2 regions of the uncultured Turicibacter sp. genome follow, and region 2 is predicted to be linked to the other one. Evidence: riboswitches for the same ligand, from Rfam matches in the RefSeq annotation. Region 2 holds a riboswitch; the other holds the start of a gene.

Region 1 (7,378 bases), on a different contig from region 2:
GCCAAAAATAACAGACCGAGTAGCGACCCGATAATTAATGGATTCGTGACAATTCCTCTTAGAATTTTCCTCACATGGATGCGACTTCCACGAAATGTTTCGAGGGTGATGACCGCTAAAACATTAAATAACGGCACAATAACTGCAACTAATAAAGCAGCTGCTCCTGTCGATTCAGCCCCACATAAAGAAGTCGCAATTGGAATTCCAAAAATCACAAAATTACTTCGAAAAATAGCCTGAATCAAAACACCACGCTTAGGATTTTCCTTCTCAATTAAACAAATAATGCCCCAAGTGATTAAGAAAATAAGTATCACACTGAAAATCGCAAACAACATGAGTTTTAAATTAAAAACTCCTGCGATGTCTGTTTGATACACGTTAATAAATAACAACACTGGTAAAAATACTTTGAAAACCACTGTATTCATTCCATTAATCGTATGTGTGTCCCAAATCTTTAAAACCTTTAATCCATATCCTAGTACAATCATTAAAAACAGTGGTAGCACTACGTTTAATGATAAAATTAAATTCTCCATACGTCTCCCCTACAAACTCCCTTTAGTTTGAGTACTCTCCTTTTAATGTGAAGCAATCTAAAATATGACCGTCCATCGCACGATAAAGCTCGTTCATATAAAATCCTGGTTTTAAATCAAGTAATGTATCTAATGCATAAACATGTGTCTCATAAAGATGAGGGGCATTGGGTGGAGCCATTCCTCCATAATAACTAGAGGCTTCAATACTTTGATTATCTCCTTGAATGCTAATCCAACTATTGACACCTTGAATAAAATCAGTAGCTGTTTGAGATTCACCTGCTAATAATTCATCACGCGTTAAGTTAGCGACTAACCAATGAATCCATGAAAAACCACAAACTGGAACTGCGTCTTTATCTTCCATCACAATGGCAAAAGACTTCGTACCTTGTGGTGCATCTTCAATTTTTAACGGTAACGAATATAAAGGCATCTCATTCTCATTAAATTGAGTCCCTTTTGCTCCATACTCATCGGCAATGATTCCATCAATAATACCTGTACTTGTCACTTTCATTTAATCATCTCCTTTTAAATACATTATAACGTTTTCCACATCAAAAAAATAGGGAGATTCCCAATCATTGTATTAGGATTCTCTCTATTTTTATCTGAACACCCACTTTTTATGCGATTAAACTAAAGGACGAACCTAACACTCGTTCTTTTTTATCTTAAAGTTGTTTGATACCCCGTATAAATCATGCCCACTAACAAAATAAGACAGGCTAAAATAATTAAATATGTCATCCGATCCGGGCGATATGCACGCTGTTCTTTGACTGCCTTTTTCACACGATTTTGTTCTAAAAATAGGCCTACCATATTTAAAAAGATATACGGTAAAATAAACAAAACTAGTTGACCTGCTTCTACTGTATTGTTACTAATATTGAAAGCTAATTGAGTCACGATTGTTGCAATCACCATAATCATAATCGAACTGACAAATACAAGGACAATCCACATTCCAACGCGTGCTTCTTCTTGTTCAGATGGCTCTACGAATATCTCTTGACGATATTTAACATTAATCAATAAAATTCCACCGATAAATTGAATCATAAAGATAACGATTAACAACATAAAAAGCAAAGAAATCTCTAACTTCATCAAACTTAGGATGATATAAATCAAACTGTAACTAAGCGTCGTAAAGAGACAATAAAACTCAGTGATATACGCCATTTTTTTAAGACTTGAATCATGATAATGAACTCGTTTATCGTATCCGGCCACTAAGGTATAATCACCTGTTTTAATGCCATGTGTAAACACAAAATAAATGCTAGTTGCCATCATAAAAAAAGTTAACAAGATGATGAGAATACCAGAAACTTCATACCTTGGACTAAGCACAACAAAAACGAAATAACCAATCAAAGAAAAAAGCTGTGTTAAGTACATCCACTTTAGAGGCTTTAAATTTAACTCAACGGGTTCTTCTTTAATATCTGACTTTATGCCTATTAATCCATCTAAATCTGTTTCAAAGATAGCTGCTAACTTCATCAACATCTCAAGATCAGGTTGCGTCATACCTCGCTCCCAATTTGAAATGGCCTGCCTCGTCACACCTAGTTGGTTTGCCAACTCTTCTTGAGACATTCCCCTACGTTTTCTTAATGTTGCAATCTGAGTTCCTAACTGATGATGCTCCATTTCTCCATCTCCTCTTTGTCTCTATCTGGTGATATCTTACTAAATTCTACATCAGTATGCTACTTTTTATGCGCTGCAGTCACGCAATAATCTGTTGCCTCTCCCTTTTGTTGATTTAATAAAGTGGCAGATTTTAAAAGTGGATAGTCACACTAAGTCCACCCCATCAAACGGAGATAGCTAATATAACAATCTTCGATTGTTCTTCTTAGCATGGGGGCTGCACCCCTTTTCCTAGGAAATATTTTGAGATATTTTGTTGGTGTGATGTTGAAAAACAGTGGATGAAAAAGAGAAATTGTCATAGTTAGATAAAATATGTTAGTTAGTTATGAGTTTTGATTTAATGTGTCTTTTTGACTGTTTTTATTGTAGATAAAAATAAAAGACAAATCGATGTGATTTGCCTTTTTAAAAGAAATGAGACCCTATATTTAGAATCAAATAAAATAAACTATATGCACTAATTAAACCAATCAAAAGCCTTCGTGATAATCCACTATCCATCCGAATCAACCCCTCATCATTTCATTATACGGATAAATTAAACGGAATATGTCAAAATTATAGATTAACTTAATAAAATGACGTTATTTTTTAAACAAGATGATTTAAAGGTCCACGACCATGCCCTAAATCAAGATTAGCCTTTAACGCTTTAGTAATATACAACTTCGCATTTTTTACACTCGTTTGAACATCATAGCCTAATGCTAAATTACTCGTAATCGCAGAAGAAAGTGTACATCCCGTCCCATGTGTATTAGGATTTTCAATCTGCTCTCCTAAAAACCATGTCACTTCTCCATCAACGTACAATAAATCATCTGCACAATCATCCAAATGACCACCTTTAATTAAGATATGTCCTTTATAAAAGGATGCAATCTTTTTAGCGGCTAAAACCATTTCTTCTTTTGACTGAATGTTAAATCCACATAAACACTCAGCTTCTTGTAAATTTGGCGTAATCATTGTAGCCAATGGCATCAATTTTTTAATTAAGACGCTCATTGCTTCTTCATTTAATAAGCGACTTCCACTCGTAGAAACCATCACAGGATCAAGAACAATAGAAACAGCTTGATACTCCATTAACTTTTCGACAATTGCTTCAATAATAACCGACGATGAGACCATTCCAATCTTCACACTATCCGGTACAATATCCGTAAAAATAGCATCCAATTGAGCACGTACCATCTCAGGGCTCACTTCTTCAACCATTGTAACTCCTAATGTATTTTGCGCTGTTAATGCCGTAATCGCACTCATTCCATAAACACCGTGTGCGCAAAACGTCTTTAAATCCGCCTGAATTCCGGCACCTCCACTACAATCTGATCCCGCAATACTTAACACTTTTTTCATAATACCCAATCCCTTTTTAAATTTTTTGCAGCTTGCATTATATCATCTGACGCTAAAATAGCTGATACGACTGCGACTCCACAAATTCCGCTACCAGTTAACTCGTCCACATTATCTTCATCAATTCCCCCAATCGCAACGACTGGAAGATTCACAGCCTCGCAAATTTCTTTTAATACCTGTAGGGGAACATGTTTCGCATCCTTTTTGGTGTCAGTAGAAAATACAGCACCAACACCTAAGTAATCCGCACCTTGTCTTTTGGCAATTTGAGCTTGTTCAACAGTTTGAACTGATACTCCAAGTATTTTTTCTTCACCTACTAACTTTCTAACTTCATCCGCAGGTAAATCATCTTGGCCAATATGGATTCCATCTGCATCAGACTGAATCGCCACCCAAACGTTATCGTTAATCATAAAAGGAACTTTATACGTTGTAGTCAATTCCTTTAACTCTAAAGCTTTTAATAAAAACTCTTCATCGCTTAAATTCTTTTCTCTTAATTGAACCATGGTCACACCACCTTTAAGGCCTGCTTCAACTTGTTCAACTAATGATTGATCTTTAGTCCAATGTCGGTCAGTCACTAAATATAGACTTAAATCTTGCTTATTTAGTTTCAATCTTCATTCCTCCTTCAAGAATGGTTTCATTTAATGTGCTCATTGCATCAATTAAATGCATTTTAAAACTTGAAGTTCCTTCACATTTGGTTGCTGCGATTTCTCCACATAATCCCATTGCACAAATTGCAGTAACTGTTGCCTCTATTACCTGATTTGGATTAGCTCCACAATATGCTCCAATCACCGCAGTTAACATACAGCCTGCCCCTGTAATTTTAGACATTAACGGATGCCCATTTCGAATCATAAAAACTTGGTTTATATCTACTACTAAATCAATAACACCACTGATGGCAATCACAGCACCTGTTTTTTCACTTAATGTTCTCGCCATTTCGATTACTGAATCTATGTTTTTATCAGTGACTAAATCGGCTGCACTAGCATCTACCCCAAGTGTCTGACCTGTTCCAGCCGCTAACGTCTTAATCTCAGAAATATTCCCACGAATAACTGAGAACTTCACCTCTTTAATCAATCGTTCGACTGTTTCAGTCCGAAGTGTCGATGCTCCAGCCCCAACTGGATCTAAAATAACCGGATGATTTAATTGATTTGCTTTTTTACCAGCCGTAATCATTGCCTCAATTGTACGCGAATTTAAAGTTCCAATATTAATGACAAGACTTTGACAGATCGTCGTAATCTCTTCAACTTCAGTCATTTCATCTGCCATGATTGGAGATCCACCACAAGCTAAAATAATATTGGCACAGTCATTAACGGTCACATAATTCGTGATATTGTGTACAAGTGGTGTTTGGTTTTGAACATTCTTTACGATTTTTTTTAACATTAAAATTCCCCCCATCATCAAAAAAGGGATGGACCATAGGCCCATCCCTTACATCAAAACGATATACGTTAAAATTCCAGTACATTCCCTACGTTGGCATTATCCAAATCAGGTTATAGGTCGACGCTCCATTTCGCATCCTCTCAGCCGGCTTGGGCCAGCTCCCTTTCCATATTTAATTATACTTAACTTTATCATACGACTTAAACTCCGTCAACAACATAACTCTAAAAATCAAAATGAGCATCAGGTTCAGCCCAATGGTGACTAAAACGAACATACTATCCTTTGGCTCCGACGAATAAAATACAAGATATAAAAGAGGGAGTTGCAACACATATAAAGGAACTGAAAGTTGCTTCACTAACTTAAATACCTTTGATTTGAATTGAACCTTCATCAACACGACCATAATGCCTAGTACACTAGCAATCGGTAATAAAAAGTTCCAACTAATAGAAAGCAGCAATAAAATCCCACAAATTAAACTCAGATTTAATAAATGCTTTCTTAATATCATAAATACAACTTTTTGATAACGTGCAACCCACATCCCAACCATAACAAAGATTCCTGGCCCCCCAGCTAACAAACCAAATAGACTCAAAATTTTTATATTTTGTGTAAATCCCATTAATAAATAAAACACAAACAACGTCACAATCAAAGACGCCTGACTTCCATCTAAAAACTGTCCCATTATCGTATGCTGTAAGATTTCAAACAACGAAACTTCCTCACCAAGATAAATCTGAACCAATCCCATTAAAACGTTACCTGATACAAACATCAAAAACAAGCGTATTGCCCTTTGAAACATCCTCTTTTTAATCAATCGATTTGCTTGAATTGAAAACTTCCTAAATTCTACCCCCACCAAAAACAAATAAACAGCTAAAGCGCCAGTTCCTAGGGTTTGAAGAAACTGAAGTATTAAATCAGGATGGCTCACTCGTTCAATCACTTGGTGAAACAAAATTAAAATCAGACAGACGCCTTGAATACATTCAATATTCGATTTATTTAAAAATGCATAGCTTCCGTGGCCATAAAAATATGATTTATATGCCAAAAGCACTGGCATCAAAAATGCTACAAACATAACTAAAATCGTTGAGCTACTTATATTTAGAACCATAATCCACCTCTTTTCTCACATTATATAACGAACAAAAATTATTCAAAACAAAAACCATGTCGAGCGACATGGTTTTATTTTAATGTTGATGAGACTAGTTATCCTTTAGGATTACGCCGAGCTAACCGCACACCTCAACCTTTTATCTAATCCAGCTTCGAGCGACAATCTTTCTATAAAGTCTCCTAATGCTACTAAACTCATAAACCGAGTTTTGAGCATTAGCTACGACTTTTACGCAAGATTACCCGTCACTCTCAGCCTTTTATTTACCTGATGATCCGAGTGCTCCTGTTCCGCGTTCTGATTCGATTTTTAATAAGTCTTCGTAGCTGATTTCTTCAATCGCCATTTTCGGAACTTCAACCATCATACACTGTGCAATTGCTTTTTCATATGGATAAACGATGCAATCTTCAAAGTTTTGTGCGACACTTTCCTTTGCGATCACTAGACGTTTATTATTATGATTCGTCATCGGAACGAACCATTCTCCACGGTATCCAGAATCTACCACTCCGCAGCGCTGTCCGATTCCTTTTGTTCCTGTTGAGCCGCGTTCTTTTAAAATTGCCACATAATCTGTTGAGAATGCTGATGCTAATCCTGTTGGGACTAACTTCGTTTCATGCGGTTCAAACGTGATAAAATCTTCTTCAAAGCACGCATACACATCAAACGCACCGTCTTCTAGGCGTTTTGATGGAATGATTGCGGATGGTTTTACCTTCGCAAAATTAATTTTTAACATGTAAATTCACTCCTAAAAATCTTCTAGCAAGCACACTTGCCCCTTTTCCAATGACTGTGCAACATTAATAATACGTTGGTTGCTACTACCACGGAACCTAAGTTTTAAATTTTTCAACTCTTGAATAAATGGACCATCGACTAAAACATCGCAATACATAAGGATTGCCTTTGTTTTAGGATGTGCCATAATTTCCTCAAATGTATATCCTGAATAAATCCAAATATTTTGATTTGTTTCAGATTTTATACGTTGAACTAAATGCAACAAATCATTATCGCGCACCTGATCCATCGGCTCTCCGCCTAAAATCGTCACACCCGCTACATTTGGATTTTTTAAATGCTTAATAAAATCATCCTCAACTTCTTTCGTCCAAGCATGACCATACTTAAAATGTTGATAATCTCTATTAAAACATCCCGGACAACCATGAGTACACCCTGATACAAATAAACTCGAACGAATCCCTACACCGTT
Region 2 (7,378 bases):
GTTTGAAATCCGGTCAGCACTTCCGATTTTTCTCAAGTATCAGGTTGTCGAAGCTAGATTGTATAAAAAGCTGAAAAGACCGCTTAAATGCGACTAAAAGTGCTTAGCCACCGCGTGTTTTAAAAACACAAGAGTGGATAAAACTTTATAGAGCATTTGGTCTTTGAGGCTAGATTAATAAAATCCCTCTGCATCAAATGTTTCTACCTTTCCTGTTAGTTAAGGAGAAACATTAATGCGCAGGATAATATGGATTAAAACTTCGCATAGCTCAGTTAGAGCTATCTAAAAATTTTCACGAAAAAACATAAAAAAGGTCTAAATACGAAGAATTATACATATTATGTAGAGAAGTGAGATGTGGCGTCACTTTCCCTTAAAGAGATTTTCTCTACTAGGGGGAATGAGTCATTTTCTTACCTCGATATCTCTCTTTTTGTATCATATAGTCCCTTTTGTTTTTTCAAGATTTTTAATGAAAGTTGTTAGTTGTTCAATTAGTCATTCTTTTTTGTTTGTGATTGATGGCTAACAAATAAAAAACACGCAAGTCGCTGGTCATGATTTGTGTGTTTTTTTTAAATGCTTAAATTTATAGTATTAATTATGGAATTTTGCAGGATAAAATCATTTGTTGTCAGTATTTGTGAGTAATTAAGACTAGCATTTTGTGTTGAAAATAGATATAATCTTTATTAAAGGTAATTGTAGTTGGGGTAAAAATGCTACAATTTATCATTTAATTCCTACAAAATTTAAAAAGCACCGGTTTCCTGCCAGGTGCTTTTTCTTTGTTTAAAATGCGAATTTTGTAGTATATTGTGTTTAAATTCAGAGTGTATCTGATAGACTAATATTATAAGTAGGTGATTAAGATGACTCAAAATTATATAGAGCATTTAAATATAGAACAATTTCAAAAGGATTTAATTGATTGGTATTATATTGTGAAGCGTGATTTGCCTTGGCGTATTAATCGTGATCCGTATCGTATTTTAGTTTCAGAGATTATGCTACAACAAACTCAGGTTGTTACAGTGATTCCGTATTATGAACGTTTTATGAAGCTTTTTCCAACCACAAAGGAGTTGGCAGAGGCGGATGAGCAAACATTGTTAAAGGCATGGGAAGGATTAGGTTATTATTCTCGTGCTCGTAATTTACAAGAGAGCGCAAAGATGATTGAAGCGATGGGCGGGTTTCCAACGACTCATGAAGAAATTTTAAAGTTAAAAGGCGTAGGTCCTTATACAGCGGGAGCTGTTAGTAGTATTGCTTTTGGTATCCCAGCTCCTGCGGTTGATGGGAATGTTTTTCGAGTAATGAGTCGAGTTTGTTGTATTTTTGAGGATATTGCGAAACCTAAAACTCGTAAAGTTTTTGAATCTGTGGTGACTGACGTGATAAGTCATGAGGATCCAAGTGCCTTTAATCAAGGATTAATGGAGCTTGGAGCGACAATTTGTACACCTAAATCTCCTAAGTGTTTGGAATGTCCAGTTCAAAAACATTGCCAGGCTTTTAAACAAGGGATTGATGATTTATTACCTGTTAAAACTAAGGCGAATGCTCAAGTTAAAACTAAGTTAGTAGTGGCCATTGTTGAAAACCAATACGGTGAGTATTTGGTAAATAAGCGACCGGATAAAGGACTGCTAGCAAATTTTTATGAGTTTATGAGTTTTGAATATGATGGGACGCTAGAACCTGCTGAGTTCTTGTTAGAAAAGTTATCCCCAGTTTGTAAAAATGTTGAGTCCATTCAAGCGATTGGAACATTTAATCATGTTTTTTCACATCGAATTTGGGAAATGGAAAGTTATTCAGTTAAAGTAACAACGGATATTACCTTGAGTGATGAGGTGGCAGAAAATAGTGGATTGTGGATAAGTTCTACAAGTTTACATGAGTATCCACTTGTAGCTGCACATCATAAGATTTTATCAGAGTATGATAAGTTATAGTTTTGTCGAGTTGTTTTATTTGACCGAATAGGAAATATGTGTTAAGTTAAAAGTGTTAATGATACTAGGGGTGCCTTACGGCTGAGAGTGTAGCGATACATAACCCTTTGAACCTGAACTAGTTAGGACTAGCGGAGGGAAGTAGACAGAATTTTTATTAAATGCTATTTTAATAAAATTATATTCTTATACTTTTAATTAAGCCGTAAAGCCTCCTTATAACAGGGAGGATTTTTTTATGCAAAATTCAAAAACGAAAAAATTAGTGGAAATGAGTATCTTAGTTGCCTTAGCATTCGTGCTTGACTATGTAGCTAACATTTATTCAGGATGGTTCTGGCCATTTGGAGGATCAATTTCAATTTCATTAGTACCACTTGCCGTTATTGCATTTCGCTATGGGTGGGTAGCGGGATTTTTAAGTGGATTTACAATGGGATTGTTACAATTGTTAACGGGAGCTTATATCATGCACCCAATTCAAGTGTTATTTGATTATCCGTTACCATATGCAGTACTAGGATTTGCAGGATTCTTTGCAAGTAAGGTCAATGTGGTTGAAGTGGGGCAACGTAGTCTTTATATTTGGCTTGCCACAGGAATCGGTTCAATTGCAAGATTAGCGTGCCATATTATTTCAGGTGTCGTATTCTTCGCAGACTATGCACCAGAAGGAATGAATCCAGTTGTATATTCAGTTGGTTATAATACACCATTTGTTTTAGCATCATATATTTTGAGTGCTATTATCTTAGTTGTTTTATATAAACGTTACGCGAATCAATTAGTTCGTATACAAAAAGAAAAAGTAGTGACTCCTTCAAGTGAAACAGCTGCATCAGTATAAAAAATTAGAAAAAGAGCAATTTTAATCAGATTGCTCTTTTTTATGTAGATGAATAATACTATTTAATTCGGAGAATGTAAAAAATAAATTTTAAGATAATAAATTTAGGATACTGTTGACATTATGTATGAGAGGGTATATAATAAGAGTATGTTAAGTAGTTGTCTATAGCTTTTAAAAATCATGAAATTCACATGTTATTAGAGATTATATTCTACCACTCAATGTAATCTGTAATAATACGTGAATTTTTTTACTTTCATTACAGAAATAAAATTTTAGGAGGTACCAATATGAAAGGTACAGTTAAATGGTTTAACGAAGAAAAAGGATTTGGATTTATCACTGCAGAAAACGGAAGCGACGTATTCGTTCACTTCTCAGCAATTAAAGCTGACGGATTCAAACGTCTTGAAGAAGGACAAAAAGTAACATTTGAAACTGCTGAAGGACAACGCGGACTTCAAGCTCAAAATGTTGTTGTAAACTTCTAATTAAGAGATTAATAAGAATTTATGAGAGACTTCATGTTTATGAAGTCTCTTTTTTTGTTTATCATGTATACTAGAGTTAATACTATTAAAATTGAGGGATGACTGATGCGAGATTTAAATGGATTATTAGAGAAGCAGAATTTAACGTTGCTTGGTTCATTAATTAAGGTAAATCGAATTCGTCAAAATATGAGTCAGCAACATTTAGCACAGGGGATTTGTGTGCCTTCTTATTTGAGTAAGATTGAGAATGGGGAGGTTGTCCCAAGTCTTGATATTATTGAGTCTTTGTTTGATGAGCTTGATATTAGATACTATAGCGATTCAAATTTTTTAAGAGAAAGTCGAGAGTTAATTGATGAGTTTTTTGATGAACTGAATTTAAATGGTTTTGTGAAGTCTGGTGAGATTTTTGAACGATTAGTAAAGCAAGAGGATAAGTTTATTCATTCTCCTTTGATTGTTGACTATTATTTAGTCCATTTTGCGAAGTTTTGTTCAACATCTGAGCGTGATAAGTTTGATGAGGTATTGATGATGATTCAATCTATTGAGCATTTATTAACGAATCATCAACGATTTAAGTATTATTTTTATTTAGGGTTAGATCAGTTGCTTTATTATCGCGATGCGACCTTAGCACGCGATTTGTTATTAAAGTCTACTAATTATGAAACAACAGGGCATTCTCTTTTGTATTTGGCGATGGCTTATTATAAGTTGTCGAGTTACTATGAAGCATTTGAATTTGCTGAAAAGTCGTATCAAACTTATTTGGATGAGGGAAATTTAATTGGGTTGATTGGCTTTTATCATTTTAAGGCGGTACTTTGTTATAAGGTAGGGAGTACTGAGCGCGCACTTAGACAGTATGAGCGCTCTGTGACTTATATGAGGAAGTTGAATCGTTTGGAGTTTTTGAAGGAGGCACAGGAGGGGCAGACTTTTATGTTAAGTCGATTGAATCAGTCGGATGAGCCTTTGGTGATTGAGGATACGATTACCTCACAAATCTTAACGCTTTGTGAAAATGGGGATAAGTCACAGCTTGATGAACTTCAAGATTTAATTACGAAATATAAGGAACAGGGAATGTCTAACTTATTGTATGATGAATGTTTATATGAATCAGTTATAAAGTTTTATGTACGAAATCGGATGTATAAAGACGCTTATTTATTAACTGGTGAGAATCATTTGTGAGAAAGTCTTGCTTTTAAAAGGTCTTTAATATAAATTTTAGCCCTTCATTTCTCATTGGCAGTACGATGAATATGAGGACTCTTTTTTGTATAATGAAGAAGTAAGAAGGGGGCAGCTAAAAATGATTAAACAAGCAATTTACCACCGTGCAAAAAGTGCGTATGCGTATGCATATGACAAAGAAACGCTTCATATCCGTTTAAGAAGTGCTAAAAATGATATAAAGGCAGTCAAGTTACTTGGAAATGATCCATATGATTGGCAACCTAATGAGAAAGGTGAATATGAATGGTGCTTAAAATCAACGCCAATGATAAAACAACATTCAACATCAGAGTTTGATTACTGGTTTATTGAAATCAAGCCAACGTATCGTCGTTTTAAATATGGATTTATTTTAAATGATGGGATAGAAGAATTATTATTTATTGAGCGTGGATTTTTTAGTGTTGAGGATGAAGTAATTAAGAAGGATGTTAATAGTTATTTTGCATTTCCGTATTTAAATGTTGAAGACGTATTTAAGGCACCAGATTGGGTACGTGATACGATGTGGTATCAAATTTTTCCTGAACGTTTTGCAAATGGAGATGATTCAATTAGTCCTGAGAATGTTCTTCCTTGGGGAGAGGGGGAAGTGACGATTGATTCTTTTTATGGTGGTGACTTACAAGGAATTGTGGATAAGTTGGATTATCTGCAAGAGCTTGGAATTAATGGACTTTATTTAACTCCGATTTTTGAATCACCGTCTACTCATAAGTATGATACGGTGGATTATTATAAAATTGATCCTCATTTTGGAGATGATGCTATTTTTAAAACGTTAGTAAATGAAGCTCATCAGCGTGGAATGAAAGTGATGCTTGATGCTGTCTTTAATCATATGGGATATCATTCACCTCAGTGGCAAGATGTTGTGAAAAATGGTGAGCAGTCAGAATACAAAGACTGGTTCTTCATTCATGAGTTTCCAGTTGTTGATGAGGAGGGGGCTCCGATTATCGGAACGTACGAAACTTTTAGCTTCACACCGTATATGCCAAAGATTAATACAAATCATAAAGAGGCAAAACAATATTTAATTGATATTGCATTGTATTGGATTAAGGAGTTTGGGATTGATGCCTGGCGACTTGATGTTGCCAATGAGATTTCTCATGACTTTTGGCGTGATTTTAGAAAGGCTGTTAAAGAGGCGAATCCCGATTTATATATTGTAGGAGAGACTTGGCATGATTCTTATGCCTGGCTTTTAGGCGATCAATTTGATGCGGTAATGAATTATCCATTAACGAAAGCTATTTTAGAGTTTGTGGCGACCAATCATATCGATGATCAAGGTTTTGTTGATACAATTGTTGAGGCACTTTATCGATATCCTGCTAATGTGAATGACGTAATGTTTAATTTACTCGATAGTCATGATACACCACGTCTTGCTACTTTAGCTGATGGATGTGAAGGTAAAATCAAGCTCGCTTATTTATTACTTTATTCGTTAATAGGGTCTCCGTGTATTTTTTATGGATCTGAAGTGGGACTTGAGGGGGATAATGATACTCGTTCACGTCAGTGTATGATTTGGACTGACGCTGCTTGTGAGATGCCTTATTTTACGCATTTAAAGCGTTGTATTGAGTTAAGAAAAGAGTATTCTGGGAACTTAGAGTTTATTTATCATCATCAAAATACGTTAATTTATAGAAAGTTTGATGAACATCATAGTATTTATTTTATTATTAATAATAATCCTTATCACCTAACGATTCCATTAATCCCTGAGCTAAAAAATAAGGAAGTTCATGAGTTGTATGGAAATCAGATTTTGTCATTTGATGAGACAGTAAGTTTGGATTCATATGGTTTTATGGTTGTGAAGGCACGCTAAGGCGTGCTTTTTTGTTTGAATTTGAAAGTATTTAAGGGTTAGGTCCATTCTCGTGGTATAATGTAATGGAAATATATTGATTTTAAAGGAGGTAGGGGTTATGCTAGAGTTTTCTGTGTTTATTGTTGGATTACTTTCGATGTTAATTGGTGTGGTTAATGTTTTAGAGTCGGACCAAGATATACGAAGGTTTGGATATCGAGTTAGATCAGTTTTACAAACAAAAGAATCATGGCAGTTTGCGAATAAAGTTTTTGGTGTGATGTTAGTTAGTATGGGGGCAATTGCTCTTGTGATTGGGATTATATTAAATTCATATATTCGATTACTGAGTCCTTTTGAGGTTGTGATGATTAATGTTTTGGAGTTAGTTGTGATTGTATTAATTTCAATGGCTGTAACAGAGATTAGAGTTAAACAATTATTTAATAAAGAAGGAAAACAAAAATAATATGATTGATGTAATAAGTTTAATAAAAAGGCCTACACTTAATTAGAGATAATTAAATGTAGGTCTTTATTTTGATTCAATTTTATTTCTTAAGATATAATTCGCCGTCAATGATACATTGATTTTGTCCTATTTTTTTAGATTCATTTAAAAAATGAGAAGCTTTATTATAATTAATTTCCTTTGAAGTTGTTCTATCTATTTGACAGGCACCGACATTAATCGTTATTTTTGGTGTGATGTTAATTTGATCTAGGTCAGAAAAAATATGACTAATAAACTTTTCAAGATTTTTTTGATTTTTATCCGTAAGAGAACAAAAGATACTTCCATCTAATCTGAAAAATAGCTCTTCTGAATAATTTAAAAGGATTTTTGATAATATTTTTAAATATTCGTCACCTTGTTGATAGCCATATAAAGTATTAATTAAATCAAGATTACTGAATTCTATTAATACTAAATAGTAATTATATTTAGAATCTTCAAAGATATTATTATAAACGGTATTAAATTTTCGGCGATTAT

What was found. A riboswitch is a leader RNA that binds a small molecule or an ion and turns the genes downstream of it on or off. The one in region 2 is predicted to bind thiamine pyrophosphate.
Region 1: linked by a shared signal. The riboswitch ahead of thiM (hydroxyethylthiazole kinase) and the one ahead of thiT (energy-coupled thiamine transporter ThiT) in region 2 are both predicted to bind thiamine pyrophosphate.

What each region holds. Positions count from the first base shown of each region.
Region 1 covers NZ_CALIOS010000028.1:65,471-72,848, reverse strand. The annotation lists gene QWC74_RS03175 (AEC family transporter) at 1-545, opposite strand, end outside; gene QWC74_RS03170 (YbhB/YbcL family Raf kinase inhibitor-like protein) at 568-1,068, opposite strand; gene QWC74_RS03165 (helix-turn-helix domain-containing protein) at 1,221-2,213, opposite strand; gene thiD (bifunctional hydroxymethylpyrimidine kinase/phosphomethylpyrimidine kinase) at 2,811-3,584, opposite strand; gene thiE (thiamine phosphate synthase) at 3,581-4,210, opposite strand; gene thiM (hydroxyethylthiazole kinase) at 4,197-5,009, opposite strand; TPP riboswitch at 5,077-5,187, opposite strand; gene QWC74_RS03145 (hypothetical protein) at 5,185-6,147, opposite strand; gene QWC74_RS03140 (dUTP diphosphatase) at 6,413-6,898, opposite strand; gene nrdG (anaerobic ribonucleoside-triphosphate reductase activating protein) at 6,911-7,378, opposite strand, start outside.
Region 2 covers NZ_CALIOS010000050.1:83,407-90,784, forward strand. The annotation lists gene mutY (A/G-specific adenine glycosylase) at 876-1,964, shown strand; TPP riboswitch at 2,021-2,121, shown strand; gene thiT (energy-coupled thiamine transporter ThiT) at 2,203-2,811, shown strand; gene QWC74_RS05350 (cold-shock protein) at 3,105-3,305, shown strand; gene QWC74_RS05355 (helix-turn-helix domain-containing protein) at 3,411-4,508, shown strand; gene QWC74_RS05360 (glycoside hydrolase family 13 protein) at 4,630-6,399, shown strand; gene QWC74_RS05365 (SdpI family protein) at 6,500-6,850, shown strand; gene QWC74_RS05370 (diguanylate cyclase domain-containing protein) at 6,933-7,378, opposite strand, start outside.